3 regions of the Caballeronia sp. GACF4 genome follow, and region 2 is predicted to be linked to each of the others. Evidence: predicted binding sites of a transcription regulator. Region 2 holds the regulator's gene; each other region holds the start of a gene.
What was found. Region 2 encodes FliA, which starts transcription of late flagellar genes. Its sites were predicted from a motif close to CTAAAGTTTNNNNNNNNNNNGCCGNTA; they were not measured.
Positions count from the first base shown of each region.

Region 1 (9,972 bases), on a different contig from region 2:
GCGTTCTTCGAGCCACGCCTTTTCGTCGGCGCGGTGCTGCCGTTTCTGGTTGGCTTCGCGCTCGGCAATCTGGACAGCGACCTGCGCGAACTGTTCGGCCGCTGCGTGCATCCGCTGATCCCGTTCTTCGGCTTCGCGCTCGGCAATGGCATCGACCTGCACGTGATCGCGACGAGCGGCTTGCCGGGCGTTGCGCTTGGGTTGGGCGTGATCGTCGTGACGGGCATTCCGCTGATTCTCGCGGATCGCTGGATTGCGGGCGGCAATGGCGCGGCGGGACTCGCGGCTTCATCGACGGCGGGCGCGGCGGTGGCGAATCCGGCGATCATCGGCGAGATGATTCCGCGCTTCAAGCCGCTCGTGCCGGCGGCCACCGCGATGGTCGCGACCGCCTGTCTCGTGACGGCCATTCTCGTGCCAATTCTGACCGCGCTCTGGGTGCGCCGGCATCGGGCGCGTCATGGCCTTGAAGAACAACGTGTGGAAGAACCGGTGCGGCCGCTCGGCGAGCGCGACGTGCACGTGTGATTTCGTGCGGCCGACGAGCCGTCAGGATGGCTCGTCGCTCACGAACAGCATCGAGATATAAAGAATGGTCGAAACGGCGATAAGGCCAACGCCCGTGAACACCTTGGTGCGATTGAATTCGAGCCCGCCGTCGATGGCGATACCAATGCCGAGCACCGAGCCTAGCGTCCCGAAGGCCGCGAGCGCGACATGCGCCTTGCTCAAAAAGAGACGCCGGCGTTTTCTGCCGGCTTCGCTGAAGGGTCCTCGTCGCATCGCTTCTCCATCGGCCATGTAGCCGCGCCGTTATTTGCGTTCCGGATGAAGCAGCAATATCACAAAAATAAAACGTGCTTCGCGAAAGAAAATCGGCGAAGCACGTTCGTATCGACGATGCGTCACTCGACGCTTTCCCAGTGCTCCGGCTCGCCTTTGTCCGTGATACGCACCTTCGCCAGCAAGGGCGTATAGCCGCGCAGCCTGATTTCGCTGACCGCGAGCTTTTCCGAACTGAACACCTGCTCGGTGATCTTCGTGCCGTCGGGATACTCGAGTGTGTATCCATCGATTGGGCCCCATCGGCCCTTGGGCAAGGGTTCAACGTAGATTTGCATCATGATGACTCCGGCGTTGTAGGAAGCGTTGGGCAAGCGCCGTGACTGCGGCTGCCTCTTATATAAGAGCGTAGCCCTTAAGCGTGGCGCTGCATCGGGGAGAATGACGACTAAATTTGCGCGTGGAATCAGGACCTTGGAGAAGAAATTTCGCGATGAGAAACGCACCGGGGCTATGTGCAACGCGTGCATGCTGCCACGCAGCAGGATTTCTCACGACACGCGGGCTGGTTTCGTGATGTGGGATCGATGAGTTCACGCGCCGGGCAATTTGCCCGTGCATCGCGAGTCCTGACACGAGCGTGGGTTCCATGGCGCGCGGCCGCCCAATGGCCGCGCGCGCCGGTAACGTCGACGTCGGTTATTGCGCGGCGAGCGCCGGGTGCTTCATCAACGTCGCCGCAGCGGACGACGATGAAGCCGGGTTCTGCCCGGTAATCAAAAGGCCATCGGTGACGACATAAGGTGCCCAGTCTTCGAGCTTCGAATAGATGCCGCCCTTCGCCTTGAGTTCGTCTTCAACGAGGAACGGCACGACATCGGTCAGTCCGACCGCGGCTTCCTCGGAGTTGGTGAAGCCCGTGACTCGTTTGCCTTCGACAAGCGGTGCGCCCTCCGGCGTGCGGACATGGCGCAGCACGCCAGGTGCGTGGCAGACCAGCGCGACAGGCTTGCCAGCGGCCAAGAAGGCTTCGATCAGGGCGATCGAGTTTTTGTCTTCGGCCAGGTCCCAGAGCGGACCATGACCGCCCGGATAAAACACGGTATCGAAATCGGCTTGCGAGACGAGATCGAGCTTTACCGTGCTGGCAAGCTGCGCGGTAGCCTGCGAATCGGCTTCGAAACGATGTGTCATCTCGGTCTGATTGGCCGGCTCGTTGCTTTTCGGGTCAAGCGGCGGCTGACCACCTTTAGGCGATGCCAGCACGATTTCCGCGCCCGCATCCCTAAAGGCGTAGTAGGGTGCGGCCAGCTCTTCGAGCCAGAAACCCGTCTTGCGGCCCGTGTTGCCGAGTTGGTCATGCGAGGTCAGAACCATGAGCACTTTCATGTTGCATCTCCGTGGGTTAGTAAGGCGAAACCGTGAAGAAGGTTGATGGGGTTAGTAGACCAGTCGTCTAGTAAATGCTTCAAAAAAAAGCACCTCCAAAGAAGTGCTGGCACCTCGCTCCCTGCTTCGTCAGGGAGCAAGTCGCAAGATCCGCTGCGTTGTCGTCGTCGCCACTTCAAACGGCTGCGTGTTGCGAACAATCTTCACCATGATGCTGGCGCCGAGCCACAGTTGATACAAGCTCTGCGCAACGCTTTGCGGATCACTTTCGATCGAAAGCGAGCCTTCCGCCACACCGATTTCGATTGCACTTGCAAGACGGCGAACGATCCCTGCCGTGCCGCGCTTCAACGTGGCGCGCATGGCCTCCGACATGTCTGCCACTTCGGCGCCGAGCTTGACCGCGAGACATTTGCCCTGGCAATCGAAGAAGGACTGGGTTTCTTGCCAGATGCTCCAGTAGTTCGTCAGCCGCTGCGCCATGCTCAGTCCGGGCTGCGCTAGCGTCTGGTCGAGGTCGTTCAGATAGTCCTCGAAATAGCTTTCCAGGAGCGCCACGCCGAACGCATCCTTGGAGCCAAAATAATGATAGAACGAGCCCTTCGGCACGCCGGCTTCCGTGAGAATCTCGTTCAGGCCGACGGCGGAAAAGCCTTTGGCGCCGATCAACCGTTGACCAACGGCAATGATGTTTTCGCGGACGTCGACGGTTTCTGATGTGTTTGCGGTAGGCATGGGTGGACTTTAGCTTATAGTAGACCAGTCGTCTAGTATTTTAAGAAATTTCTTGCCCTCGCAGACGCCAAGTCCGGTCTATGTGCGATTCCTCACACTTTGTTTCAATTTGTTGCAAATACACGGGAGGCTTACTGGATAAGGCTTTGCGGGCTGGACGAGGTTGCGAGGGTGTCGGCAGGCCGCCGGGCTTGGTAAAGATTTCAAGCCCCACTCCGTTAAAGAACTCAACAGACAAGGAGCCAAAGCCATGAAGATCGAATCGAACAACACGCCCGCCGCACTCCAATCCGACACCTTTCGCGTAGCAAGCACACGCGATGTGCAGGCTACGGGCGGCGTGCAGCAAACCAGCGCGACCAACGCAACCAGCTCGAAAGTGACGTTGTCCTCGTTGTCGTCGATGCAAGTCACGGGCGGCGCGGACATCGACACGGCGAAGGTCGAATCGATCAAGGCGGCTCTGCGTGATGGAACCTACAAGATCGACTCGGGCAAGATTGCGAGCGGCATGTTGAGCACCGCAGGCGATTTGCTCAAGACGACGATGCGTTGATGGGTGGTTGAGCGGGAATGGAGCGCGGACGGCGTAGCGCAAAGCGTCGGGGGACAAAACCAAATGCCCCGTTCAAATGGCATGGCCGATTCTGCAGATTCGTAGTCGAGCGGACCGACGCGTAGCGCGCCCGACATCAATCACTCGCCTGGCGGCCCATACATCTTCGGATTTCTGCGCGGCGCCTCGACACGCTCTGAATGTGAATGATCAGTCGATGCCGGAGCTTGGGTGGCCGACCCTTCGGCTCCAACGCTATTCTCCGGCGATGCCGGCGCACCAGGCACCGCGCATCCCGCCAAAACGATTAGCAACGTCCCAAGCGCGGCTTTCAACATTTTGGCACCCGGCATTAACGCACATTGGCAATCGCGGGCATCTCTTTGAACGAGGGCTTGGCGAACAAATAGCCTTGCATCAGGCTCACGCCGGCTGCTTCCAGAAAATCGCGCTCGCCTTGCGTCTCGATGCCTTCCGCGATCACGCGAATTCCCAAATCACTGCAAATCTTCAAGACCCCGGCAACGATCCGCTGACGCACGGTGTCGGTGTCGATGTCGCGCACCAATGCCATGTCGAGCTTGATCAAGTCCGGCTGAAAGTCGGCGAGCAGTGTGAGCCCTGAATAACCCGCGCCGAAATCGTCGATCGCGGTCTGAAAGCCGAACGATTTATACGCGCGGAAAATCTGCACCAGATGCGAGCGGCTAATGATGTTTTCACCTTCGATGGTTTCAAAGATGATCTTATTCACCGGGAAGCCGTGTTTCTCGGCGGCCTCGAAGGTACTGCGAATGCATGCCGCAGGCTGATAAACCGCGTTCGGCATGAAGTTGATCGACAGAAAGCTGTCCATGCCCATGCTTGCCGCCTGCTCGATTGCAGTCGTGCGGCAACGTTGATCGAAGTTATAACGGTTCGAGTCGTCGACCTGCGACAACACCGAACCCGCCGATTCGCCATTCGGCCCGCGTACGAGCGCCTCGTAGGCATAGGGACTGCCCGACCGCACGTCGACGATAGGCTGAAACGCAAAGGCCATTTCGATCTGCGCCACTTCGGGGCTATTGCAGCCACCGCAGCGAACGGGGCCGTTCGCCGGCTGTCCCGCCTCGTGAATTTTGATCATGTTTCGTTCGTCTGAAAAGTTGGTCTTTGAAGCGACCGCTTGCCATCGCGCGCCGGCCTTCAATATATCGGACGATGGGACGCGCTTCTTTAACTTCCGGCACCTCCCGCGCTCGCCATGATCCACTTCTCGAAGGAAACCACGGCGTCATCCCCGACGCGGTCTGCGTTGATCACCAGTGTGTAATCGGGCGCGCGCCACGCCGGCGCCGCGATCGGGCATACGAGTCGGCCTTCGGCGATATCGCGTCCGATCAGCGGCAACGACGCGAGCGCCACGCCAAGCCCCTCCGCTGCAGCAGCGAGTTGCAGATATGTGTGCTCGAACTCGACGTGCCGGGCCGCGCGCAAGTCCGCCGCGCCCGCCTCCTTGAGCCACGACGACCAACTCGTGCGCGTGCTGGCGGAATGCAGCAGCGCGTGATGACGCAGATCCGCGACGCTTGCTATGGGACGCTGACGCAGCAGCGCGGGGCTGCACACCGGCAAGCGCACATCGGCCATCAACGAGCGCGATACGACGCCCGCGCCTTGTTCATGACCCGAGCGTATGCCGATATCGAAGGCATCGCCGATATACCGCAACTTGCGCGACGTGGTCGACAACCTGACGTCGATATCGGGAAAGCGCGCCTGAAAGTCGGCGAGACGCGGCAGCAGCCAGCACAACGCGAAGCTTGCCAGCGCGTTCACGCGCACGATGCCGGACACGCGGCGCGTGAATTCATCGTGCCTGAGGCGCGCTGCCCCGCGTGTGAGACGTTCGAACGCGCTGCTCACGTCGTTGAGGAGCGCCGCGCCTTCATCGGTAAGCTGAACGCCGCGCGCGCGCCGCTCGAACAACGGCACGCCGAACCAGTCTTCGAGCAGCCGTATTTGCTTGCCGACCGCCCAATGAGTGACATGCAGGTCGGCCGCCGCCGCGGCGAAGCTTCCATGCCGGGCGACCGCCTCGAAATTGCGCAACGCATTGAGCGGCGGCAGCCTGTCCCGGTCCTGCGCCAGATTTGCTGGTTCGTCCATGGCGTGACTTTATCTCTCCATTGACGCGATCTTACGTCAATTGAAGGCGCCTTCCTCGAGTCATAAAATTGTCTTTTAGGCCTCGTCACGCCGTCGTCCGGGAGACTCATGCGCTTTATTCCGTTTTCCTTGCCGTCCTTGCTTAAAACAGACCGGACCGCGCTTTTACCTTCGCGCGTGCTTTGGTTGTCCTGCGTCGCACACGCGCTGCACGACGGTTACACGGACATGATCTACGCGTTGCTGCCGGTGTGGCAGGCGGACTTCGGTCTGGGGTATGGCGCGCTCGCCATGCTGCGCGGCGTCTATGCCGGAACCATGGCGAGTCTCCAGATACCGGCCGGGCGTCTGGCGCAAAGGCTTGGCAGCCGGGCGACGCTTGCGCTCGGCACGTTGCTCGCAGCCGGTGGCTACGCGCTCGCGGGTATGTCGGGAAGCCTGCTCGGTTTGTGCGTGGCGTTGGCGGTATCGGGAAGCGGGTCGAGCACGCAGCATCCCATTGCATCGGGCGCGGTGTCGCGCGTCTATGGCCGCCGCGCGCGCGGCCCATTGAGCGTCTACAACTTCTCCGGCGATCTCGGCAAATCGGCATTGCCGGCCGCAATCTCTCTTCTCGTTACGCTCATGCCCTGGCGTCACGCGCTCTGGATCATGTCGGTCCTGGGTTGCGTCGTCGCTGTATCCATTGCACTTTTCTTCCCTGTCGTACCGAGAAGCACGCCGGCCGCCGATGTACATTTAATCGGCAACCGCGGCGGCTCAGGACGAGGTTTTTCGGTGCTGCTCTCGATAGGCGTGCTCGACACCAGCGTCCGCATGGGCCTGCTGACGTTCCTGCCGTTCTTGTTGAAAGAGAAAGGCATCTCTCAACCGATGCTGGGCACGGCGCTCGCGCTGGTTTTCATCGGCGGCGCGGCCGGCAAGTTCGCCTGCGGATGGCTCGGCGCGCGGCTGGGCGTGATCGGCACCGTGCTCGCAACCGAGGGCGGCACGGCGGCCTGCATCGTCGCGGTGATGCTCTGCCCGCTGAGCGTCGCGATGGTCTTGCTGCCGCTCCTCGGCGTGATGCTCAATGGCACCTCGTCCGTGCTCTACGGCACCGTGCCGGAACTGGCGCCACTCGACGGAGCCGAGCGGGCCTTTGCGCTTTTCTATACCGGCACCATTGCGTCGGGCGCGATCTCGCCGGTCATCTACGGTTTCCTCGGCGACCGGATCGGCGTGCACGGCGCCACGCTTGCCACGGCTCTCACGGCCATCGCCATTTTTCCGCTGGCTATCGCACTGCGCTCGCGCCTCGCGCGCGAGGCCTAGATCGCGCATGTTCGTGCCAATCCGTCCGCGAACAAGCGGGCGGTCTGGCGACCTTGCGTCTTCCTTCTTCGCGCATCAGTTTTATTTATCGGACGCCGCATCACGCAGCCAGCCGATCGCTCGCCAAACCCCAGCAAGCAAAGGCATCGAACGCCGTCGGACGTATCGAATCGCGCCCATCTTCATGGTTTACGCGTAGTTTCCCGCGCAACCGCCAGCCGCTATCTTCCATTCAGTTTTCCGCACCAGACACCGCTGCCGATGGACGCGTAACGCGTCGCCCGGCACCCGAAGGAGCATCACAATGGCTCGCATCATCGGCGGCATTGCTGCCTCGCATACCCCGACCATCGGTTTCGCGTTCGACAAGAACAAACGTGACGACCCGGTCTGGGCTCCCATCTTCGAAAACTTCGCGCCGCTCGCCACATGGCTCGAAGAGAAGCGCCCCGATGTGGTCGTGACGATCTACAACGACCACATCACGTCGTTCTTTTTCGATCACTACTCGGCCTTCGCGCTCGGCGTCGGTCCGGAATGGCGCGTCGCGGACGAAGGCGGCGGCGCGCGCGATCTGCCGCCGATCAAGGGGCATCCCGCGCTCGCGGCGCACATCGGCAACTCGCTCATGACCGACGAGTTCGATATGTCGTTCTTCCAGAACAAGCCGCTCGATCACGGCTGTTTCTCGCCGCTCTCGATGCTTACCCCGCACAAGCCCGACTGGCCGATGCAACTGATTCCGCTGCAAATGGGCGTGCTGCAACTGCCCGTGCCGAGCGCGCGGCGTTTCTACAAGCTCGGTCAGGCGCTGCGCCGCGCCATCGAAAGTTATCCGGAAGACCTCAAGGTCGCGATCATCGCGACGGGCGGCCTGTCGCATCAGGTTCACGGCGAACGCGCGGGCTTCAACAACACGGAATGGGATCACCGCTTCCTCGATCTCTTCGAGCGCGACCCCGAGCAACTCGCCGACATGACGCTCGCCGAATACGCGGAACTCGGCGGCTTCGAAGGCGCTGAAGTGATCATGTGGCTGACCATGCGCGGCGCGCTGTCGAACAACGTCGTGTGCAAGCACCGCAGCTACTACCTTCCGTCGATGGCCGGTATCGCGACCGCCATCTACGAAGGCGAGGACAGCGAGACGAAGCCCGCGATACTCGAACGTCATCGCCAGAAGATGGCCGTGCAACTCACCGATGTCGAGAAGCTGCAAGGCACGTATCCGTTCAGCATCGAAACGGCGGTGCGGGCTTATCGCATCAACGATTATCTGCATCGCATGGTCGAGCCCGCGCATCGCGAGGCGTTCAAGGCCGACGAGGAAGCGAGCTACGAAGCAGCGGGTCTGAGCGAACAGGAGCGCGATCTTCTGCGCCGCCGCGACTGGCGCGGTCTTCTTCACTATGGCGTGATCTTTTTCATGCTCGAAAAGCTGGGCGCGGTGACGGGCATCTCGAACCTGCATATTTATGCGGCGATGCGCGGCGAAACGCTCGAGGAATTCCAGAAGACGCGCAATGCGCCCGGCGCGCTCTACTCGGTGGCGGGCAAGGGCGCGGGCAATCTCGCCTGGGACAAAGAAGAGAAGAACAAGGCTTGACGGCCAAAACGATGCAACACGGAGACGAACATGAACAGCGGTAAAACCATCGACATCAAGGGCTTCATCGACGCGCGGCCCATCTCGGCGTACCAGTGGTTGCTGGTCGCGCTGTGCTTTCTCGTCGTCGCGGCCGACGGCATGGACGTCGCCATCATGGGTTTCGTGGCGCCCTCGATCATCGGCGACTGGCACATCTCGCGGCCCGCGTTCGGACTCGTGATGAGCGCCGCGCCCATCGGACTCGTGATCGGCGCGTTGACGGCGGGACCGGCTTCGGACCGCATCGGCCGCAAGTGGGTGCTGATCACCTCGGTGTTCCTGTTCGGCGTCTTTACCATCGCGACGGCGTTCACCAATTCGCCCTCGTCGATGGCGCTCCTGCGCTTGCTGACCGGCATCGGTCTTGGCGCGGCCATGCCCAACACCACGACGCTGCTCTCCGAATACGCGCCGCAGCGCAAGCGCTCGCTGCTCATCACCATCATGTTCACGGGCTTCAACCTCGGCTCCGCGCTGATCGGCTTCGTCGCCGGCTGGCTGATTCCCGAGCACGGCTGGCGCTCGGTGCTGATCTTCGGCGGCGCGTTGCCGCTCGTGTTGATTCCGCTGCAGATCTGGCTGCTGCCCGAATCGGCGCGTCTCATGTCGGTGCGCGGCGCGACCTCGCAACGGATCGGCGCGGTGCTCGGACGTGTCTGCGGCGAGCGCTTCAAGGGCGATGAAGTCTTCGTATCGACGGAACCGCCGCTGCCGACCAAGAAGCCTATCGGCGTGCTGTTCTCGCAAGGCTATGGTTTCATGACCGCCGCGTTGTGGGTCACGTACTTCATGGGCCTGCTCGTGATCTATCTGCTGACCGGCTGGCTGCCCACCTTGATGAAGGATGCGGGTCTCACGGTTTCCACCGCCGCCAACATCACGGCGATGTTCCAGATCGGCGGCACCATCGGCGCGATCATCGTCGGCTTCATCATGGACAAGACGCGGCCCGCGCCTGTCATCAGCGCGGCGTATCTCGGCGGCGCGGTGTGCGTGCTGGGGCTTGCGTGGATCGGCGCGTTGTCGTCGTCGCTCGCCGTGCTCGTGTTCGCCGCGGGTTTTTGCATGAGCGGCGCGCAGACCGGCCTCAACGCCTTCGCGCCGGGACGCTATCCGACCGTGGCGCGCGCCACCGGCGTGAGCTGGATGCTCGGCATGGGACGCTTCGGCAGCATTTTCGGTTCGGCGATCGGCGGCGCACTGCTCGGTCTGGGCTGGCAATTCGGCGCGATCCTCGCGATGCTCGCGGTGCCCGCCACGCTTGCCGCCGTCGCCATTCTTGTCGCGCAGAAAACGCGCGCCGGCGAACCCGCGCCGCAAACGAACGCCGCTGCACACTAGTTTCTGGAGCAAGGATGATCATCGACATTCACGGCCACTACACCACCGCGCCCAA
Region 1 is NZ_JALQDW010000025.1:183,649-193,620, reverse strand. It holds gene kdgT (2-keto-3-deoxygluconate transporter) at 1-528, shown strand, start outside; gene NCR40_RS23230 (hypothetical protein) at 550-783, opposite strand; gene NCR40_RS23225 (hypothetical protein) at 906-1,124, opposite strand; gene NCR40_RS23220 (type 1 glutamine amidotransferase domain-containing protein) at 1,483-2,172, opposite strand; gene NCR40_RS23215 (TetR/AcrR family transcriptional regulator) at 2,302-2,907, opposite strand; gene flgM (flagellar biosynthesis anti-sigma factor FlgM) at 3,158-3,463, shown strand; gene NCR40_RS23205 (EAL domain-containing protein) at 3,816-4,592, opposite strand; gene gcvA (transcriptional regulator GcvA) at 4,682-5,614, opposite strand; gene NCR40_RS23195 (MFS transporter) at 5,723-6,928, shown strand; gene NCR40_RS23190 (gallate dioxygenase) at 7,233-8,534, shown strand; gene NCR40_RS23185 (MFS transporter) at 8,565-9,917, shown strand; gene NCR40_RS23180 (amidohydrolase family protein) at 9,932-9,972, shown strand, end outside.
Region 1: the regulator FliA is predicted to act here: its motif matches at 3,102-3,128, upstream of flgM (flagellar biosynthesis anti-sigma factor FlgM).

Region 2 (9,972 bases):
TAGCGGCGAAGCTGCTCGAAGAACAGGGCATCGCGGCGGGCGTCATCAACATGCATACGATCAAACCACTCGATACGGGCGCCGTGGACACGGCCTGCGCACGCTCCGGGCTGATCGTGACCGTGGAGGAGCATTCCATCATCGGCGGCTTGGGTAGCGCGGTTGCGGAATACAAGGCGGCATTGCGTCGTGCCCCGCCGCAACTGATCATCGGTTTGCCGGACAGCTTCGACAAGGCGGGCGATTATCGCTGGCTGCTCGAAAAGCACGGGCTCGTCGCCGAAAAGATCGCGCAACGTATCCGCGCGTTCATGGACGCTGCCAACGACTGAGTAGGCTGTCGCGCTATCCAGTGAATGGAGGCGTGGCATCTCGTGACCATTCTGACCCGCGCAAGCGCTATGCGAAAAAAACGCGGGCCGCTCAAGAACGGTCCGCGTTTGCTTTTTAGGGAAGGCTTCATATTCGAACAAGCGCGACACTTACCCCGCGTTCGCCTCGATAAGCGCGACGATACGCGCCTGCTGTTCGTCCGTGAGCGTCGGGAAGATCGGCAGGCACATGACCTTGCTGGCGGCATCGGCCGCGACAGGCAGGTTGGCGCGCGGCGCCGATGACAGACCACGGTACATCGGAAAATCGGAAATCAGCGGGAAGAAATAGCGGCGCACCATGATGTCCTGCGCGCGGAACGCTTCAAACAATTCATCGCGGGAAAGCGGATATTCGTTCTCCACGAGAATCGGAAAGTACGAGTTGTTCGATTCCTGATCGACGCACACGGGCAACAAACGGATGCCGCGCACGCGTTCGAGCCGCTCGGCGTACCGTGATGCGACCGCGCGCCGCCGTGCGAGCGCATCGTCGATATGCTGGAGCTGCAGCATGCCGAACGCCGAATTGACCTCGCTCATCTTGCCGTTGATGCCAGGCGCCACGACCGTGGTTTCGTCGACGAAACCGAAGTTCTTCAGCCGGTCGATGCGCAGCTTGGTCTTCGCATCAGGGCTGATGACCGCGCCGCCTTCGAAGGTGTTAAAGACCTTGGTCGCATGGAAGCTGAGCACGGACAGGTCGCCCGCACGCAGAATGCTGCCCGCTTCAGTGCGTACGCCGAACGCGTGCGCGGCATCGTAGATGACTTTAAGGTTGTACATGTCGGCGATGCGCTGGATCGCTTCGACATCGCACGGATGGCCATAGCAATGTACGGGCAGGATGGCCGTGGTTTCCTTCGTGATGGCCGCTTCGATTTTCGCGGGATCGAGATTCAGCGTGACCGGATCGACATCCACGAAAACAGGCTTGATGCCGTTCCACAGCAACGAGTGCGCAGTCGCGACGAACGAATAAGGCGTCGTGATCACTTCACCGGTGATGCGCAGCGCCTGCAGCGCGGTAACGAGCGCGAGCGTGCCGTTGCTGAAGAGCGAGAGATGCGGCACATCAAGGTACTTGCAAAGCGCCTGTTCGAGTTGCTGATGGAACGGGCCACCGTTTGTCAGCACCTTGCTTTCCCAGATCTGCTCCAGATACGGCAGAAACTGCTCCAGAGGCGGCAGATGCGGCTGGGTGACGTAGATGCGTTCATGCTGCTGCAGGGCGAGGACGGCTTGGTGGGGCAGGCTGGCATTCATGATGGCGCTCGTAAATTCGTGGTCTCGTGGTCTTGTGTCGGATGCGCGCCTGTCCAGTTGGCCGGCGTCTCGAATGCCGACGCGGTCAGACGAGTTTGCAAATTATGTTGCGCGAGACCGGCCGTTAAAGCGCCGAATTAATGCCCAAACATCCACCTGTTCGCGTGAATGAACCAGCAGCTTTCAAACGAAACTTCATCCTCGGGCAAACCGGGTCATTCAAGTCGGCCACGGCGCCATCAAGCCGCCGAATCGGGCAAGTGTAAGCACAAAGAAACGCAGGGTTCCGCCACATGAACATGGCCAGCATTCCCCCTTCGCGCAAGGGTCATCCGTACTACATCATGGCCCCGGCTTATCGGGAAACCTCGGCGGGTATCGTCGTCATGCACACGCTTTGCGACGTGCTAAATCGCGACGGTTATGAGGCGTATATTGCCGGCACGCCAGTGGTGAACCCAGCATTCGACACCCCGCTTCTCACGCCGGAAGTGCAGACCTTGCACCGGGCGCAGGGTCGCACGCCCATTGCGATCTACCCGGAAGTCGTGTCCGGCAATCCGCTCAATGCCGAAGTGTGCGTGCGCTACATCCTCAACCGCATCGGCTTCATCAACGGCAAGCCGCTCAACGAGGGCAAAGACGACCTGTTCTTTTACTACTCGGAGAATTTTCTCGGCGACGCGAAGAAAAGCGACGTCGATTTTCTGTTTCTCCCGGTGCTCGATACGGAGTTGTTCAGACCCGACCCGACGCGCAAAAAGGACAAGACCTTTGTCTTCCAATATCGTTATCCGCTGGACAAGATCGACTTTTCGCTACTTCCAGCCGGAACCGAATTGCTTTCGATGGCGAATCCAGTAACGCTGCCCGAACTGGCCAAGAAGCTTCAGGGCGGGCGCGTGTTGTACTCGTACGAGCTTTCGTCCGTCTGCCCTGAAGCGATGATGTGCGGCTGCCCGGTCATCTTCCTGCCCGACGGCGGCCTGAAGGAAGTGCCCGATCAGTTCGCGTTCGGCGCAAATGGCTCTGCGATGGCCACCGAAAAGAACGGCTTCGCACGGGCCGTTGCCACCGTGGACACGGTTTATCCAACCGTGCTTGCCATGAGCCGTGTGTTCCGAGCCCAGCTTCCCGTGTTCCTGGAGAAGACCCAGCATGCGGCACGCAAAGCGAACCTGCGTCGAGACGCCGCGTCCGTGGCACCATCGTCGCACGCGTCGGCAATGCAGCCGCCCAGGCCGCGTATCGCGGTGCTGACGATGGAGCCCGTTGCGCATCGCGCGACCACCGTGCGCGTCGCCAAACCGTTCGAATTGCTGGCCGATCAGTGGGAACTCAGCTGGCCGGTTCAGGACAACGCAGGCGTGCTCGGTCCCTTCAACATGCTTCTGATGCAGCGACGTTTTCCGATCTCGATTCCGCAGCAACAGCTAGATCAATTGTTCTCGACGGGCAAGCCGGTCGTCTACGAGACGGACGAACTGATGCATGATCTTCCCGCCGATCATCCCTTGCACTTCCTAAGCCGGCAGACCGCGCAGAAGACCGAGTACGTCATGCGCCGCGCCAGTGCACTCGTCGTGTCGACGCCCGCACTCGCGCATGCGCTGCGGGCGTACAACGCCAATATTCATGTGCTGCCGACGAGCGTCGACTTCGACCGCTTCTACAGTCCGGTACGTACGCATGGTGGCAAGGTACGTATTGGCCTAATGGGTTCGGCCATGAAGCCGTGCAATTTTGCCTTGATCGAACCGGCGCTGAATGAGATTCGCGCGCGCTTTGCAGGCGTTGTGCAGTTCGTCTTCGTCGGCGCGCTGCCGCCCGATGACTGGATGGGCCACGAAGACGTCACCATGACGGGCACGTCCGCGACGTACGCCGCGCATGCCGTGGCGTTACAGCAGCTCGAACTCGATCTCGCGCTCATGCCGCTGGCGGCATCGGCAACTGTAGATGGCGCACCACGCACGGAGTGGCTGGAATACTCGGCGGCGGGCGTGGCGACGGTCGGCAGCGATCATTCCGCCTACAACGAACTGGTGACAAACCGCTGCTCGGGGTTGTGCGTAGAGGCGGAATCGACCGAGAGCTGGATCGATGCAATCGCGCGTCTCATCGACAATCCCGCACAACGACGCGGATTGGCCCGCACCGCGCAGGCTATCGTGTACAAGAGCGGTTCGGTGCAGTCCCAACTGTCGCGCTATCACGAGGTTTTTCTGCGCTGCCTGGGTCTCAATCCGGGCAAGACCTCCGTCACCGCGCCGGAACGGATTCCAGCCGTGTTGATCCTTGACGCGCAGGGCGACGCGCAAAAGGTTCAGCACAGCCTGAAGCTACATGCGAACAGCCCGCACAAGGATCATATGGTCGTCGTGCTGACTACACAGCAAGGCGCTCTGCCCGAATGGGGCGACGATCTGCGTTATCTGCACGCAACGGCGAGTGAATTCTGCGGCGCCATGGAGCAGATCTGCGGGCACGACGAATTTGACTGGAAGGTGGTCACCGAAGCAGGCGTCGCGCTGCTCTAAGGTTCATGGCGGGAGCGTGGCGCAATACGCACGTTCCCGCTTCTTCCACGCGCTCGTCGTCCCCCACCCAAACCCCATCCCCGCCAACCATCTCCGATACGCCACCGACATCCGGTCGCACTTCTGATGCAACTCCGCATCGAGCGCGAGCGGCAGCAGCTTCGGCCATTGCGACTCCACGATCGGCGTGTCCTGCAGCAGAATCTCCATATTGAAGTCGTACAGCTCCTCGTCGCTGTGCGAAGTCTCGCCTTCGTGAATGGAAACGAGCCACGCGCGGGTCTCGGTCTGCGTCACGGGCGACGCCACCAGCATGATATGCAGTGCGCCCATTGCCCCCGACGCCATCTTCGTGAGCTTCGCAACCAGCGGCCGCTTCACGCGATAAACGTAATCCATCATCGCGCCGCCCTGCCCCGGCAATCCCGCCGGCTGCCAGAAACGGCACTGGCGCGCTTCGAGTCCGTCTGCGCTTTCCACGACTTCATAGTCCGGCACTTCGGTATGCGCATCCTCGCCGAGAATGCCCACGTGCACGAACGAAAAATGCGCCATGTCCAGGAAGTTTTCGACGACACGCGGCGCGGACGACTTCACCGTCTGCGGCGCAAGGTTGATGCGCCGTCCGCCCGGAATGGCGGCTTCGGGAAAGAAATCGAGCGCGTGCGCGGGCTCGCCGAAGCACATCCACACGACGCCGTATTTCTCCCCGGCGACGAACGCGGTGGCGCACGCGCGTTTCGAAGGCCGAAGCGACGGATTCGACGGAATCAGCACGCACTGACCAAGCGTGTCGTAGCGCCAGCCGTGATACGGACACACGAGCTGATCGTTCGTCACCGCCCCCAGCGACAGTTGCGCGCCGCGATGCGGACAGTAGTCACGCCAGACATGCGCCACGCCTTCGGCATCGCGCCAGACGACGATGCGCTCATCCGCCACGATGAACGCTCGCGTCGAACCCGCCGGCACGTCATCGCCATTACAGACCGCCAGCCATTCGCCAGCGAGAGAAAAGTCGTCGCTCATAGCACTGAAGCATCCGCAGAAAACGCCGTTAATCATCTGTCCGAGATGCGTTCTTACACGATTCACAGCAGCTTGGCAAAACGTTGCAAAATACCAGTCGTCGGAGACGAACATCGCGACGGGGCCGCAATAAGACAAAAGCGCGACAGCAAAGACACGCGCAAAAGACCATAACAGCAAGAAATCACCACCAGGGGTTCAGTATGGAGCAGGCGCATCAACCGGCACGCCGGGCCTATGCCTTCGCATGGTCCGGCAACCGGAATCCCGAACGCGAGCAAGCCATGCTGCGTATCGGGATGGGAGCGGCAGTTCTGCTGGCTTATGCGGTGTATGCGTGGCGGCACCCTTCGGCCAACGCGTCGTTGATCACGCGATTGATCGCGCTCTACGTGTCCTACGGTGCAATCACACTATTGCTCGTCAGCCGGATGATGGCGCTGTCCAACGTCCGGCTCGTCATCACCACTATCCTCGATCAGGCGTTGCTCGGCGCCATGCTCTTTCTCTGCGGCACGCTCGCCTTGCCGCTGCTGTGGGTGGTGTTCTGGTTTCTGATCGGCTCGGGATGCCGCTACGGCAAGCGCACGCTCGCCATTTCGTGCGCAATGGCGCTCGTCGCGATCGTCGCGCTGGCGTTGTGGCAACCGTGGTGGGTGGCAAACCGCGCCGCCGCGCTCGGGCTCGCGCTGAGCGTGCTGGGCGCGTCGGTGTATCTGAGTGTACTGGTCGACAGGCTTGGCAGCGCGAATCGCGTGCTGGCGCGGCAGGCATCGACGGACCCGCTCACGGGCCTCTATAACCGTTACGCGCTCGAACAAACCGTGAATCGCGCGATGTCCGCGCCCGAAGCCGCCGACGCGAATACCAGCGCACTGCTACTGATCGACCTCGACGGCTTCAAGGGCGTGAACGATACCTACGGTCACGCAGTCGGCGACGTGCTGTTGCAGTCGTTCGCGCAATTGCTTGCACGGCGCATGCGCAAGACCGACACCATCGCGCGGCTGGGCGGCGACGAGTTCGTCGTGCTCGCGCGCAACATGCGCGATCGCAGCGCGGTGCTCACGCTCACCGATGGCATCCATTCGGCGCTCGCCGACCTCACGCTGGTGCAGGAGCGGCCAGTGAGCGTATCGGCGAGTATCGGCGCCTGCTTGCTGTCGAGCGCGGCAGAAGCGCATGACGCCGATATCACCGCCGTGCTGAGAGCCGCGGATCGCGCGATGTATCGCGCAAAGAGTCTCGGCGAAGGCAAGACGGTGTTCGCCGAGGCGCGCGACTTCGAGATGCATTGAGCGCATCCGAGCGCATTCGAGCGCCTTTGCGAAGGCAAAAGCAAAAAGCGCGCGGCCCCGGTTCGGGGCTTCGCGCGCCTCTACAACTCGGAACTCAAGCCTCGACGCTAGTCCACGACTGTTCCCGCAGCTTCGCACGCAAACGCGCCACGGCCTGGCTATGCAACTGGCACACGCGCGACTCGCTCACTTCCATCACCGCGCCGATTTCGCGCAGGTTGAGGCCCTTCTCGTAGTACAAGCTCATGAGCAGCTTCTCGCGCTCCGGCAACTTGTCGATGGCTTCGATCAGCGCGCCGCGCAGACTGTCGTCCAGAAGCGCCGACAGCGGGTCCGAACGATCGACGCAGTAACGGTCGAGGAACGGCTCGTCGTCCGCCGAGCGGTCGAAGTCTTCGTAATAGATCAACTGGCTGCCGTGCAAGTCCTGCAGCATCGACTGATACTCGTCGAGCGGCATCTTCATGTGCTCGGCGACTTCGGTCTCGCTGGCCGAACGGCCAAGGTTCTGTTCCACCTTGTGTACCGCCGACTCCACTTCGCGCGATGTCTTGCGCATGCTGCGTGGCAACCAGTCGTTGGCGCGCAACTCGTCGAGCATGGCGCCGCGAATACGCTGACTTGCGTAGGTTTCGAACTGGGCGCCCTGATCTTCCTTGTAGCGGCTAGCCGCATCGAGGAGGCCAATCATGCCGGCCTGGATCAGATCATCGAGATCGACGCTCGCCGGCATTTTGGCGACGAGCTGGAGTCCGAGGCGGCGAACGAGCGGCGCATATTTCGTAAGCACGTCGGACTGCGAGAGTTTGCCTTGGGCGTTATACATCCTGTTCACCTTTCAATATCACATCGACGCCGTGCTGCTCATTGCATGATCGGAAAACGCCGCCGCTCGGTGCGCCGCTTTCCGTCCGCTTTCACCAGACTCGCCAACCGGAATATGCGCGTCGTACTGGCTCGCTTCGTCGCCGCGCGAAAACGGCGCGGGACGCATCGGCCAGTGCAGCAGCTCGGCTGCGATGTAGCGGTAGTCGCGCGCCGCGGCCGTAGCCGGAAACGCTTCCACCGCACACCGAGAGAGCTCCCTCGCCCGAGCGACGCGCGCATCCTCGGACACATACCCTGCCTGCACGAGCGAAACGGCCAGATAACGGCTCGCGACACCCGAGAGGTTGTCGAACGCGACCGCTGCATCGGCTGCGTCCTGCACGTGATTCATCAGCACGCGGAACTGGCCGATCGCGTGGGCGTAGTGCAAGCGCTTCATGCACGCATACGCCTCGGTGATCGCCGACGCGGCTACCCGCGTCACTATCAGAAAGTCATGCGCCTGCGCCGCGAGCGACGAGAGCGCGCCATTACGATCGAGTTGCGCATCGATCAGCACGATATCCGCGGGGCCGTCGAGCAGCGCGCGTGCTTGCGCCGCGTCGTGGCTGATACGTTCATCGCGCGGGGCGGCGATCAGCGAAAAACCCATCGGCGTGCGCACTGCGACATCCTGCAGTTCGCGACGGCCGGACATCACCGCCGAGAGCGCGCCCGCGCCATCCACACCCGCCATGCGGCTGACCGAGCCCGCGTTATGCCGCTCGTCGATGACGAGCACATCCTTGCCATGCACGGACAACGCCGCGCCGAGGTTCACTACCGCCGACGTGCAACCGATGCCCGCCGGTCCGCCCACTACAGCCACCACGCGAGAACTGGCGCGCGTCAGCAGCCTTCTCAGGCCTTCAGCCTGATCGAGCACGAACTTATCCAAAATGGACTCCATGCAGTTCGGTCGTGGCGCGTGCGGACAGTGCGGACAGAAGCGCCGGCACATCGTCGTCTTGCGGCACGAAAGGCGAGCCATCGCGCGGAATGCAGAACGCGCTCTTGATGAGGAAACGCTTGGTTGCGACGTACAAGTTCTCCGGCACCTTCTGACCGGTCGATACGTAATGCACCGGCAGCTTGTAGCGGATGACCGTATCGAGCACGCTGCCGAGGTTGGTCGCCTCGTCGAGCTTGGTCAGAATGCAGCCCGCGAGCGGCGGCTGGTCCGGCGCACTCTTGTAGGCCTGCACGACTTCGTTGAGCGTGTCGCCGTGGCTCGTGGCGTTCAGCAGCAACAGGCGTTGCACCGGCTGACCCGTGCCGCACAGCATCGCGATCTGGTCGGAGACCGTGCGATCGCGCTGGCTCATGCCGATCGTGTCGATCAGCACGATATGTTTGTTGCGCAGTTCGGAGAGCGCGAGTTGCAGGTCGGCGCCGTCCTTTACCGCGTGCACCGAGACGCCGAGAATCTTGCCGAAGATGCGCAGTTGTTCATGCGCGCCGATCCGGTAGCTGTCCGTCGTCAGGAGCGCGACCTTGCTGGCGCCGAAGCGCATCACGCAGCGCGCCGCGAGCTTTGCCGTGGTCGTCGTCTTGCCGACGCCCGTCGGGCCCATCAGCGCGAACACGCCGCCGCGTTCCATCAACGCGTCTTCGCTCGGCATCACCGGCAGATTCGATTCGAGAACTTGCTGCACCCATTCGAGCGCGTTTTCCACGTTCTCCATCGACGGCATGTTGTCGATCACCATGCGCACGAGTTGCGCGGAGAAACCGGCGGCGAAGAGGCGCTTGGTCAAGGCCGAGTTGGTCGGGTTGCGGCGCTGGCGGTCGCCCCACAGCAAACCCGAGAAGTGCTCTTCCATCATCTCGCGCATCGACGAGAGTTCGTTCATCACCGTTTCGTTGACGACTTGCTCCATGCGCGTGCGGATGGCTTCGGTCACGACGGCTGCGGCATTGGCCGGCAAGCCTTCGAAATTGCCCGATGCGGCCGGCGCTTCGTCGGCGGGTTGCGGTGCTGCGTTGATCTTCTGTGCGGCGCGGCGTGCGGCGACTTGCGCGGCTTCACGCGCCCAGTCGGGCGTTTCGATCTTTGCGTGCGCTTGCGCGGCGGGTGCGGCAGGCGCGGCGGCAACCGGCTGCGCGGCGGCTTGTGCACGCGGCGCTTGCTGGCGCGGTGCGTCGGCTGCCTTGACCGATACCGGCACGCCCATGCCGCGTGCAATTGCGGCAGACGGCGTCAGCGGCCGGTTCGACGGCACCGAAGCCTGTTGCGCGATACGGCGCGCATGTTCGATCAACCACGGATTGGAATCGGCCATCGTGCGCGGTGCTTCCATGCGCTCTTCGTCGGCTTGCTCGTCGAAATCGTCGGCGTCGGCGGTGTTGCCGAAGACGGAGGAGAAAACATCGCCGCTGGCGTAGGGGTTCATCGGAGAGCTGGGAGCGGCGGCCTGCTGCTTCATCGCGGCGGCTGCGGCTTGTGCAAGCGCGGCGCGCGGCGTGGCGCTGGCGAACGGCGCGGCGGCGGCTTGTTCGCGTGCGGCCTTCGCGGGCGAGATCGAAGCGAGATCGCTATCCGCGACACCGACGATTTCCACCGATCCATCGTCGAGCGTGCGGTTGGACAACACCACGGCA
Region 2 is NZ_JALQDW010000014.1:143,912-153,883, forward strand. It holds gene NCR40_RS13235 (transketolase family protein) at 1-332, shown strand, start outside; gene NCR40_RS13240 (DegT/DnrJ/EryC1/StrS family aminotransferase) at 483-1,637, opposite strand; gene NCR40_RS13245 (glycosyltransferase) at 1,931-4,177, shown strand; gene NCR40_RS13250 (Rieske 2Fe-2S domain-containing protein) at 4,181-5,206, opposite strand; gene NCR40_RS13255 (GGDEF domain-containing protein) at 5,410-6,504, shown strand; gene NCR40_RS13260 (RNA polymerase sigma factor FliA) at 6,599-7,330, opposite strand; gene NCR40_RS13265 (MinD/ParA family ATP-binding protein) at 7,349-8,269, opposite strand; gene flhF (flagellar biosynthesis GTPase FlhF) at 8,262-9,972, opposite strand, start outside.

Region 3 (9,972 bases), on a different contig from region 2:
ACATGGCCCCCGACCTGGCCGACCGCCTGGAGATCGAGGTGGACGGCAACGGCTTCCGAGGCGAGTTGTCGGCCGACGCCGCCGGCATTGTCGCAACCCTGTTCGCGCTGGGTCAGCTCGCGGCCGAGGCCGCCGACACGGACGCCGGCGATGCCCTGATCGACCGCTATCACTTCCTGCGCGGCTTCGCAGCCAGCCACGCCGAGGCGGCCGCGATCTACCGGGCTATTGACTGATGAGGGGCGGCCCCGGCTTCGGCCGGGGCTTCCAGGAGGCGACCATGACCAGGAACAACGCTCCCCAGGCACCGACGAACAGCTACGCGACGGACGGCAAGTGCCACAACGCCGAGCCGGGCACCTACGGCCACGAATGCGGCAAGCCGGCCGCATGGATCGGCACGAACCACAAGGGGTTCAGCTCGGGATTCTGCGACGACTGCAAGCGCCACGGCTACGAAGCCCGCGACGTGATCGCGTGGCGGCGTGCTGACACTTGAGGGGCCGGCCGATGGCGAAGAAACGCAAGACGCCGGCCCAGCCGGGCCAGGACTGGAACGCGCCGGCGGCCGAGCTGCTGGCCGAGCTGCCCACCGACCGCGACGAGCTGCTGGCCGCCGCCGTGGCGGCCGTGGTGGAGATCGACGCGGCGATCATGCGCGGTGACGGTGCGGCCGCCGAGGCGGCCAGCGACCGATACGAGGCCGTCATCTGGAAGATGAACGGCGGAACGCACGTGGGCAGCATGGCCGACCACGACGCGCCCGGCCAGGTCATCGAGCGCCATTGCGCGGCGGTGCCTGGCGACGTGCCCTTGTGGGGCCAGCGCGGCCAGTTCCTGGTCGCGGATGGCGACATGCGCGCCCTGGTGGAGTACGAGGCCGGCTACGGCGGGCCGCTGGGTGCCCACTTCCAGTTCCACGTCATCGACCTGGACAGGCCGTTTATCTCCGAAACGGGCTACCGCTCGCACTTCGACACGGCGCAGGGCTGCATGACGGTGGACGAGGTTGCGCGCGGCATCCTGGCTGCGCAGCGAGCCGAGAAGAAGCGCCCGGTGATGGTCGAGGCCAGCTACCGCGACCGCCTGGCCGATGCTCCCCTGCCCGCTTGGCTGGCCGGCTTGGAGCCGCCGGCGCGGCGCGCACCGGCGACCGTCCTGGTGCCGCCGGGGTTCGTCCTGGTCGATGTGGTGCTGCCCTCGCATCGGGCCTTCATCGCCAGGCGCTGGGCGGCCGAGGCCGCGACCAGGATCAAGGCGGCCAGGGCCGCCGGGTTGGACGCCAAGGGAAAAATCACCGGCGCAGGCCCGGAGCGAGATCCCGCATCGCCAGAAACGACGATGACCTGCAGCATCGTCAAAGCCGACGATGCCGAGCCGGGCGAGGGCGGGCCTGTATCGCCGGAAACAACGATGCCGCGAGCGAGCGCGGCAACCTGCAGCATCGCCAGGAATGGCGATGGAGGCCCGGCCGACCTGGTGGAGTTCAAGCCCGGCCAGCGGTGCGAGATCGTGAGCGTCCATCACCCGGTTTTCGACCGCTACATCGGCAAGCGCATCATCATCGTGAAGGTGCATCCCGACACCCGCCAGGTGTGGGCGCACGACGACAGGCCGGTAACGTACAAGACCAATCGCGCAGGCCGGCGCGTGGTCGATTCAGACCCGAGCTGCATCCAGTCGATCTACGGCTTCGACCAGTTGCGGCTTATCACTTGACCAGGAGAACGAACGAATGACGAACGACGCCAATATCCGGCTGGAGTGCTTGAAGCCGGCCGAACGCTGGGCGCAACCGACCGGCGAGGAAGTCCGAGAGGTGCTGCGCCTGGCCGGGTTCAGCGGCAGCAAGGCCGCGAAGGCGCTGGGGCTGGGCGCGAAGGGCGACCGCACGATCCGCCGCTGGATCGGCGAGGACACCCCGATTCCCTATGCGGCATGGGCGATCCTGTGCGACCAGGCCGGGCTGGGCGTGATCTGGAAAGAGGATTGACGCCAAGGGAAAGGTTTTAGCGGCTAAAGTTTAGCCTTCGGATTCCGGTAAAGCGAAAAAAGTTTAGCTAAAGTGCTTGACAGGTTAGGGCATTTTGCCCTAATATAGCACTTGAAGGCCGGGCACATTGCCCAGGTCAACTACCGGAGAAAGTCCGATGAGCGACAACAAGATTATGCCCTGGATTGACGAGCTGGAGGGCGCGGCAGCGACCGACTTCCCGGCCCGCCGTGACGAGATCGCGGCCATGATGGCCGAGGCGGCCGAGCTGGTGTGCAAAGCCGAGGAACTGCGCGGCAAGGCGTACTTCGCCGGATGCTCCCTGGAGGGGCAGGCCAAGGGCCATTGGTCGATGGAAGCCGTCGAGCAGGCCAAGCGCCGGGCCGGCTGGTAAGAGCACATGGCCCGGTCGGCAACGGCCGGGCCTATCGAGGACGCCAAGAAGGAGTATTGCGTGAGCCGAGGCAAGATCAAGGGCGGCCCCAGGTGGAGGAACGCCCCGGAGTGATCCGGGGCGCTTGGCCTGGTGCTGGCACACCGTAACCATGCTTCCGAGTGGGAGCACCCAGCATTCAACACGTAAGCGCGTGGAGGGTCAAGCTATGTCCAACATCATCAAGTTCCCCAAGGAGATCGAGCAGCCCGCCGCGCCCGCGCCGGTGGAGCCTGCCGCCGCGTCTGCTGCCCCCAACAAGGCCCCCGGTGCTGGCCTGCTGGCCGGCCTGGTCAAGTTCGTATGGGTGGCGACCGTGCTGGTCTGGCCGATCCTCAAGTGGGTGCTGTCGATTGCCACCTTCTTCCAGTTCGTGCGGATGCTCTACCACTGGAACACGCCTGGCGTGTATGCCGGTTGGTCGTTCCTGGCGTACTTCGCGGTGCTGACCGCGATCACCTACTTCGTTTCGATCTACAAGCCGAAGGGGCTTTGACATGAAAAAACAGACCCTACCCTACCCGCCGGGATTCGTGGAGCCGAACACCGGCCGGGTGGCCGTCCTGGTGCGCGAGTACGCGGCCAGCGACTTGAACGGCGATGCGCCGGCCTATTGGTACAGCGCGCAATCCGAGGAATGGGGCCTTGACCCCTGGCGACTGGTGGAAGGCGTCGATCCGCACACCGCCGGCGGTCAGTTCGACGTGTGCTTTGCCAACGGTTCGAGCCGCACGGTCGGCCCGCTGATGACGTTCTTCATGAGTGCCGCTGACGCGGCCAGGTTGAACGCCAAGAAAGAAGATCACGCGCCCATTTTTAGCCGCTAAAACGCTTGACGCGGGCGGCGAGTTTAGCTAAACTTCTGCACATGGTCGGCGGCTGGCACCGCCTTTTGTTCAACAACCGGGTGTGGAGTTTATATGGGTGTTCTCCATGAAGAAACGGCTAACCGAAGCCCAATTCCAGGCGGCGATCAAGGGCCTGGAGATCGGGCAACAGACCATCGACATAGCGCGCGGCGTGCTGGTCGATGGAAGGCCCCAGGCCGAGTTTGTGGCCTCGCTGGGGCTGACCAAGGGGGCGGTATCGCAAGCGGTCAGCCGCGTGTGGGCAGTGGCGGGGGAAGTGCTCCCGCAGGGCTTCGAGCGGGTGACGGCGGTACTGCCGGAGCATCAAGCGTTCATCGTCAAGCGTTGGGAAGCCGACGCCAAGGGAAAGAGGAAACAGGAACCCAACTCATGAAAACACTGGTCACGGCAATTCAGAAAGGCGGTCAAGGCAAGACGTTCGCAACCTGCCACCTGGCGTTCGACTTCCAGGAGCGCGGCCTTCGGGTTGCAGTGATCGACCTGGACACCCAGGGCAATGCGAGCTGGACGCTGGCCGGCCACGACTCGGGCTATCCCGCCAGTCGCATGTTCACCGCCGGCGGCGACGAGCTGCGCGCCTGGTTCGCTGACCGGGAGGATGACGGCCTGGCGCTGATCGCGGCAGACGCCAACCTGGCGAACCTGGACAAGATGGAGCTTTCCCAGGCGGCCGCCGCGCTGCGGGCCAGTGTGGCCGCGCTGGGCGAGTTCTTCGACGTGTGCCTGATCGACACGGCCCCCTCCCTTGGCGTCGCCATGACGGCGGCCGTGCTGACGGCCGACTACATGCTGTCGCCCATCGAAATGGAGGCGTACAGCTTGCAGGGCATGAAGAAGATGGTCGCGGTCATCAGCAACCTGCGCAAGCAGAACCCCAAGCTGCGCTTCCTCGGCATGGTGCCGAACAAGGTGGACGCGCGGAAGCCGCGCCACGTCAACAACCTGGCGACGTTGCAGCAGGCATACCCGCAGCTCATCTTGCCGTTCAGCATCGGCGCGCGTGACAGCATCGCCGAGGCGCTGGGCGAGCAGATGCCGGTGTGGAAGATCAAGAAGACCGCCGCGCGGAAGGCCACCCAGGAGGTGCGTGCGCTGGCGGATTACGTGTTCACGAAGATGGAGATCGCGCAATGAGCGCCAAGACCAACGCCAAGAAGAAGGAGCAGGACAAGCCGCAATCGTCCGGGCTGGGCCTGGACGGGCTGGGCGACCTGGCCGGCCTGCTGAACGAGCAGCCGGCGGCCAACGCCGGCGGCGCAGGCCCGCAGGAGCTGCCGCTTGACCTGATCGACGAAGACCCGCACCAGCCGCGCACGGCCGACAACCCCGGCTTCTCGCCGGAGAGCATCGCGGAGATCGGCGAGACGATCAAAGCGCGCGGCGTGAAGTCGCCCATCAGCGTGCGCGAGAACCCGGACGCACCGGGGCGCTACCTCATCAACCACGGCGCGCGGCGCTATCGCGGCTCGAAGTGGGCGCACAAGACCACGATCCCGGCCTTCATCGACAACGACTACAACGAGGCCGACCAGGTTATCGAGAACCTGCAACGCAACGAGCTGACGGCGCGTGAGATCGCCGACTTCATCGGCCGCGAGCTGGCGAAGGGCAAGAAGAAGGGCGAGATCGCCAAGGAGATCGGCAAGTCGCCGGCCTTCGTCACGCAGCACGTCACGCTGCTGGACTTGCCCGAACCCATTGCCGAGGCGTTCAATAGCGGCCGGGGCAAGGACGTGACTGTCATCAACGAGCTGGTGACGGCCTACAAGAAGAACCCCGACGAGGTGGCCGCCTGGCTGGCCGACGACAGCCAGGAGCTGACGCGCGGCTCGGTGAAGCTGCTGCGCGAGTTCCTGGAGGACAAGCGCAGTCACGAGGACGGCGACCGTGATCCCAACACCGTCGATGCGCTGACCGGCAAGACCGACGCCGAGGCCGGCGACGGCGAGCAGGGGCCGCAGGATGATGACGCCAAGGGGAAGAAGGAGCCGAAGGAGGCCGACCCCGACAAGCTCAAGAAGGCCATCATCCAGGTCAAGCACGACGACCGGCCGGCACGGCTGATCCTCAACCGCCGGCCCCCGGCCGAGGGCTGGGCCTGGCTCAAATACGAGGATGACGGCCAGGAGTTCGAGGCCGACCTTGGCACCGTGCAGCTTGTCGCGCTGCTGGAGGGCTGACACGCCCAGCGCCGGGCATCGCCGACCACCGACCCCCACCCATCGCCCCGCCATCGAGCGGGGCTTTTTTTGCCCGCGTTTTAGCCGCTAAAAAAAGTTCAGCTAAACCGCTTGCGTAGTGTTGTATGTTGTAGTATGCTTCACGCTACAACATACAACCGGCCAAAGGAGGCCCGACATGGCGATCTCGAAGGAGCAGATATTTGCGGTGGCCGACGAACTGGACGCGGCCGGCCAGAACCCCACGCTGGCGAACGTGCGCAAGCAGCTCGGCAGCGGCAGCTTCACCACCATCAGCGAGGCGATGAACGAGTGGCGCGCACGCAAGGCCAGCCAGGCCGCCCCGATCCGCGAGCCGGCACCGCAGGCGATCACTGACAAGCTGGCCGAGCTGGGCGGCGACTTGTGGGCCGTGGCGCTGGAAATGGCGAACAACCGCCTGGCCGCCGAGCGCGAGGCGCTGGAGGCCGTGCGCCAGGAGACGGAAGCAGCGCGCCAGGAAGCCGCAGAGCTGGCCGACCAGCTCACCGGCGAGCTGGACGAGGCCAAGGCCCGCATCGCGGCCCTGGAGGCCGTCGAGGCGGCCGCCAAGGGCGAGGCCGACGAGCTGCGCGGCAAGCTCGCGGCGACCAGCGAGCGCGCGGCCACGGCCGAGGCCAGGGCCGGCGAGCTGCGCACGGAGCTGGATCACGCCCATCAGGAAGCCCGCCAGGCGCGCGCAGAGCGCGACAAGGCCCAGGAGAGGGCCACGGCCAGCGCCGACCAGGTGGAGGCCCTGCGGGCCGACCTCGCGGCCGCGAACAGCCGTACCGCCGAGATCGAGCGCCGCGCCGGCGAGCTGCGTGCCGACCTGGAGCGGGCGAACCAGGCGACCGACCAGGCGCGCGCCGCTCAGGCCGAGCAGCGGAAGGCCACCGAGGCGGCCGCCGCCGAGCGCGACCAGGTGCGCGCGGAGCTGGTGAAGGTGCAGGCCAAGGCCGAGGCGGCCGAGCAGGCCCACCAGGAGCAGCGCAAGGCGATGGCGGCCGAGGCACACCGCCAGGCCGAGCGGCTGACCGCCGCCCAGGGCGAGCGCGACCAGGCGAAGCGCGACGCTGCCCAGGCCCGCGAGGAAGCGGCCGGGCTTCGCGGCCGGCTGGAGGCCCTGGAAACCGTCATGGCGCAAGGCCGGGCGGCCGATCCGACCAGCGGCGGACGCAAAAAGACCTGATAAATCGGTTGGTTTTCCTTAAAATTACCCTGGAACCCTGACAAAACGCACAACCCGGCCGCTGGGAAGAGCCGGCCTCGCTTTGCCGAGGTCGGCTTTTTTGTTGGAGCGCGGCTTGCATGGGGCCACCATCACCCTTTTGAGAACTACGGCAACCATAGGAGTGCCCGATGAAAGAACGCCTCTTGGTCATGAACGGTCAACGCATCGTTCAGGCCGAAAAGGACGGCGCTTGGACGAATCAGAAAGTAGACAAGGCGGGCGCGTTGAAGCCCGGCATCTACAACCTGTACACGGCCCAAGCGGCCGACAAGAAGCAGACCCACGCCGGCGTGATCGTTCATGCCGACGCCACCAACGTGTACCAGCAGATCGGCAAGAACTTTGTCATGCACGCTCGGTCAGATTTCGATAAAGTACCTGAAATTGGGAGCGCAAAGAGCATCAGCTACAACGCCCAGGGCAAGGCGGCAGTCGCCGCAGAGGCCCCGAAACTGACGCGGGGGCGCTCCATGTAGCTTTAGCGGCTAAAAAGGAGGCACGCCCTTGAAACGACTCACCATCCCCGGCAGCGGCACCGAGAGCCGCGCCACCAAGCCGGCCCGCGTCAGCGCGCCGGCCACCCTCGGCGGTGCCGCCTTCGGCGCTTCGCGCGAGGACACCGGAGCCGACTTGCTGGAGGCCGCCCAGGCGGCCGAGATCGAGCAGCAGGCCACCCTAGAGGCGGCCCCGGTCGAGCAGTCCTACCCCGAAACCCTGGCGCTCTACGTGCAGGCCAAGCACGACCAGGTGGAGCACATCGAGGACAGGCTAGAAAACCTGATCGACCGGCAGCAGGCCCGTTTGCAGCAGACCCAGGCGTCCGCGCCTGGCCGGCTTTCCTTGCCCGGCTCTAAGCGAGCCTGGCAGAACCAGCAGGCGCAGCAGCAGGCCCGCTTGCAGACGCTTCACGCGCGCCTGGAGGCCGTCCGCGAGATCAAGGAAGGCATGGGCCTGCACTCGCCGAAGATCGAAGAGCTGGCGACGCGCAAGATGCGCGCCGAGAACCCCGAGCTGGCTTCCGATTGGGATGCCATGCGCGAGGCCGCCCGCCGGCATGAGCTGCTGATGCGCAAGCAGGAGCAGGAGCGCAAGCAATCCCAGGCCCAGGAGCGGCCAGGGAGATCGCAGTCCTTGGGCCTGTCAGCCAGGCCCGCATAAAAACGAAGCCCGGCGGTCGCCGGGCTTTTTTCTCGAGCATCGCCATTTCTGGCGAGGGAGGCCCGCCGAGGGCCTGGTGGAATCATCCTGCAGCATCGTCACAAGCGACGATGCCGGGAGCTGGCCAGCATCGCCGAACCTGGCGATGCCGCCGGCGCGGTCGACCATCGCCAGTTCTGACGATGAGATCCCGCATCGCCATCTACAGCGAGGCCCACAGGGCCAGGCCGGCGGCCACGACCGCCATGCCGGCCGCGACCATGTTCATCATGGCGACGCGCCGCGCCTCGCGGATCGGCGCGACGAGCTGCGCCGTCACCGCCTCAACCTCACGCCGCACGGCCTCGGCGGCCGCCTTCGCGCCCTCCTGCATTCCCCGCGTCATGGCGTCCTTGCTGGCCGCCAACGCCGCGTTGAGCGTCCTTTCCGCCTTTCCCTTGGCGTCATCACCCCATCGGTGGGCGATGGACTCCAGTTCCGACTTGAAGGCGTCCAAGATTTCCTGCTGGGCCGATGCGCTGTCCTGCATCAGCTTCATGTTGATGGTCTGGAGGATCAAGATCGGATCGTCGCGGCCCACGGCGATGCCGTGCTTGGCCGCGATCTCCCGTATCAGCTCCTCGATCTTGTCGTCGGCCGCCATCAGAGCACCGCCGCGTTTTCGAGCTGGGCGAAGAGCTGGGTTTTCACGATCTTGAGCCGCTGCCGCGTCATGATCGTGAGCGCCGAATCGGCCAGGGCCTCATCGAAGGTGCGCCGATCCTGGAGCATTTCGGCGAAGTCGCGGCCGTAGGTTTCCTCTTTCAGCGCCGGAATCTGGATGATGGCGGACACACGGCCCTTGTTGGTCGTGTACGCCTTCAACTGCTCGAACCCCTTGCCCTCGTGCTCGATTGGCCCCCAATACGGGTTCAGCCAGACCACGAACAGGCATTCGGCCGGGAACTGGCTGGCGAGCTGGGCGAAGCCGCTCACCGTGTCCACCAGGGCCTGGCCGCCGGTGACGACCGTATGCACCACGAGTTCGTGGCCCATGTCCTGGAGCAGCGCCGGCACCTGGTTGCTGATGAGGTAGTGCGACAGCGGCACGAACGAGCTGGCCCCGTTGTCGATGATGACGTCGCCCTCGGCCGACGCGATCATCTCGACCAGGGCGTCGAAATTCCGGGTGTTGATCTCGTCGCCGTCCATGATGTTGAGCCGGCGCACGTTGAGGGCTTTGTAGCCCTCGAACGTCGCGTTCACCGGATCGGTGTCGATGCAAAGCGGCTTCTGTCCCTTGCCGGCTTTGTACTGCGCGATGGTGGCCGCGATCATCGACTTGCCGACGCCGCCCTTGCCTTGCAGAACCATGTGAATTTTCGCCATTACAGTAAATCCTCTTTCTTTGGAGTCGCATCAAACGTGAAGCCGCCGATCTTGGGCGGCTCACTCTTGGATTCCGAGGCCGGCGGGGCGGCCTTCGGCTCGGGCTTCGCGCCCTTGGGCTGGCTGTCCGGGGGAGTGGCGGGAGGCGGCGGGGAAGCTACCGGCGCGGCCTTGATGTACCGCTTCACGTGCTGGGTGAAGGTTTCGTACCGACAGCGCAGCCGGCCGGTTTCCTTCATGTGCTCCCAGATCGTTTTCATCGCATAGCCCGCATCGAGCGCCGCTTGAACGTCGCTCTTGACGGCCAGGAACGCGACCACGTGCTTGTCCTGGCGCGGCTTCTTGGCTTCCCGTCCCTTCACCCATTCAGCCAGCTCTTCGGGGTAGGTCTTTGGCATCGTGTTCGTCCATCTAATCCTCTCATCGCAAATGTAACGCTACTAAGCGGCGCTACGGAAACGCAAAAAGTCCGCTATCGGCGTGCATTGGCACGCTTCGATAGCGGCATTATGGGCCATTGTGGCGGTTTTCGCTATATCCGTTGCTGCTTTTGCGGCCTGATAGCGCGATAGTTGCGGATAAATCGTAATGGCTGGTGTAGACTTTCCTTGGTGTTATTAACGCCGTAAGGCGGGCAGGATGTGTGAAGTTAGCTAACCGGCGAGCCGGTTATCTATCTTCACTGTCCCTTATTCGCGCCGGGGGCGCTCAACGGGTCA
Region 3 is NZ_JALQDW010000024.1:37,283-47,254, reverse strand. It holds gene NCR40_RS22245 (antirestriction protein) at 1-236, shown strand, start outside; gene NCR40_RS22240 (hypothetical protein) at 281-499, shown strand; gene NCR40_RS22235 (hypothetical protein) at 511-1,719, shown strand; gene korC (transcriptional repressor KorC) at 1,736-1,993, shown strand; gene kleA (stable inheritance protein KleA) at 2,151-2,387, shown strand; gene kleE (KleE stable inheritance protein) at 2,596-2,922, shown strand; gene NCR40_RS22215 (DUF2761 domain-containing protein) at 2,924-3,253, shown strand; gene NCR40_RS22210 (transcriptional regulator KorA) at 3,360-3,668, shown strand; gene NCR40_RS22205 (ParA family protein) at 3,665-4,429, shown strand; gene NCR40_RS22200 (transcriptional repressor gene korB) at 4,426-5,475, shown strand; gene NCR40_RS22195 (DNA-binding protein) at 5,654-6,685, shown strand; gene kfrB (IncP plasmid survival protein KfrB) at 6,856-7,203, shown strand; gene kfrC (IncP plasmid survival protein KfrC) at 7,232-7,885, shown strand; gene NCR40_RS22180 (conjugal transfer protein TraM) at 8,088-8,528, opposite strand; gene NCR40_RS22175 (PRK13886 family protein) at 8,528-9,253, opposite strand; gene NCR40_RS22170 (TraK family protein) at 9,253-9,651, opposite strand.
Region 3: the regulator FliA is predicted to act here: its motif matches at 2,017-2,043, upstream of kleA (stable inheritance protein KleA).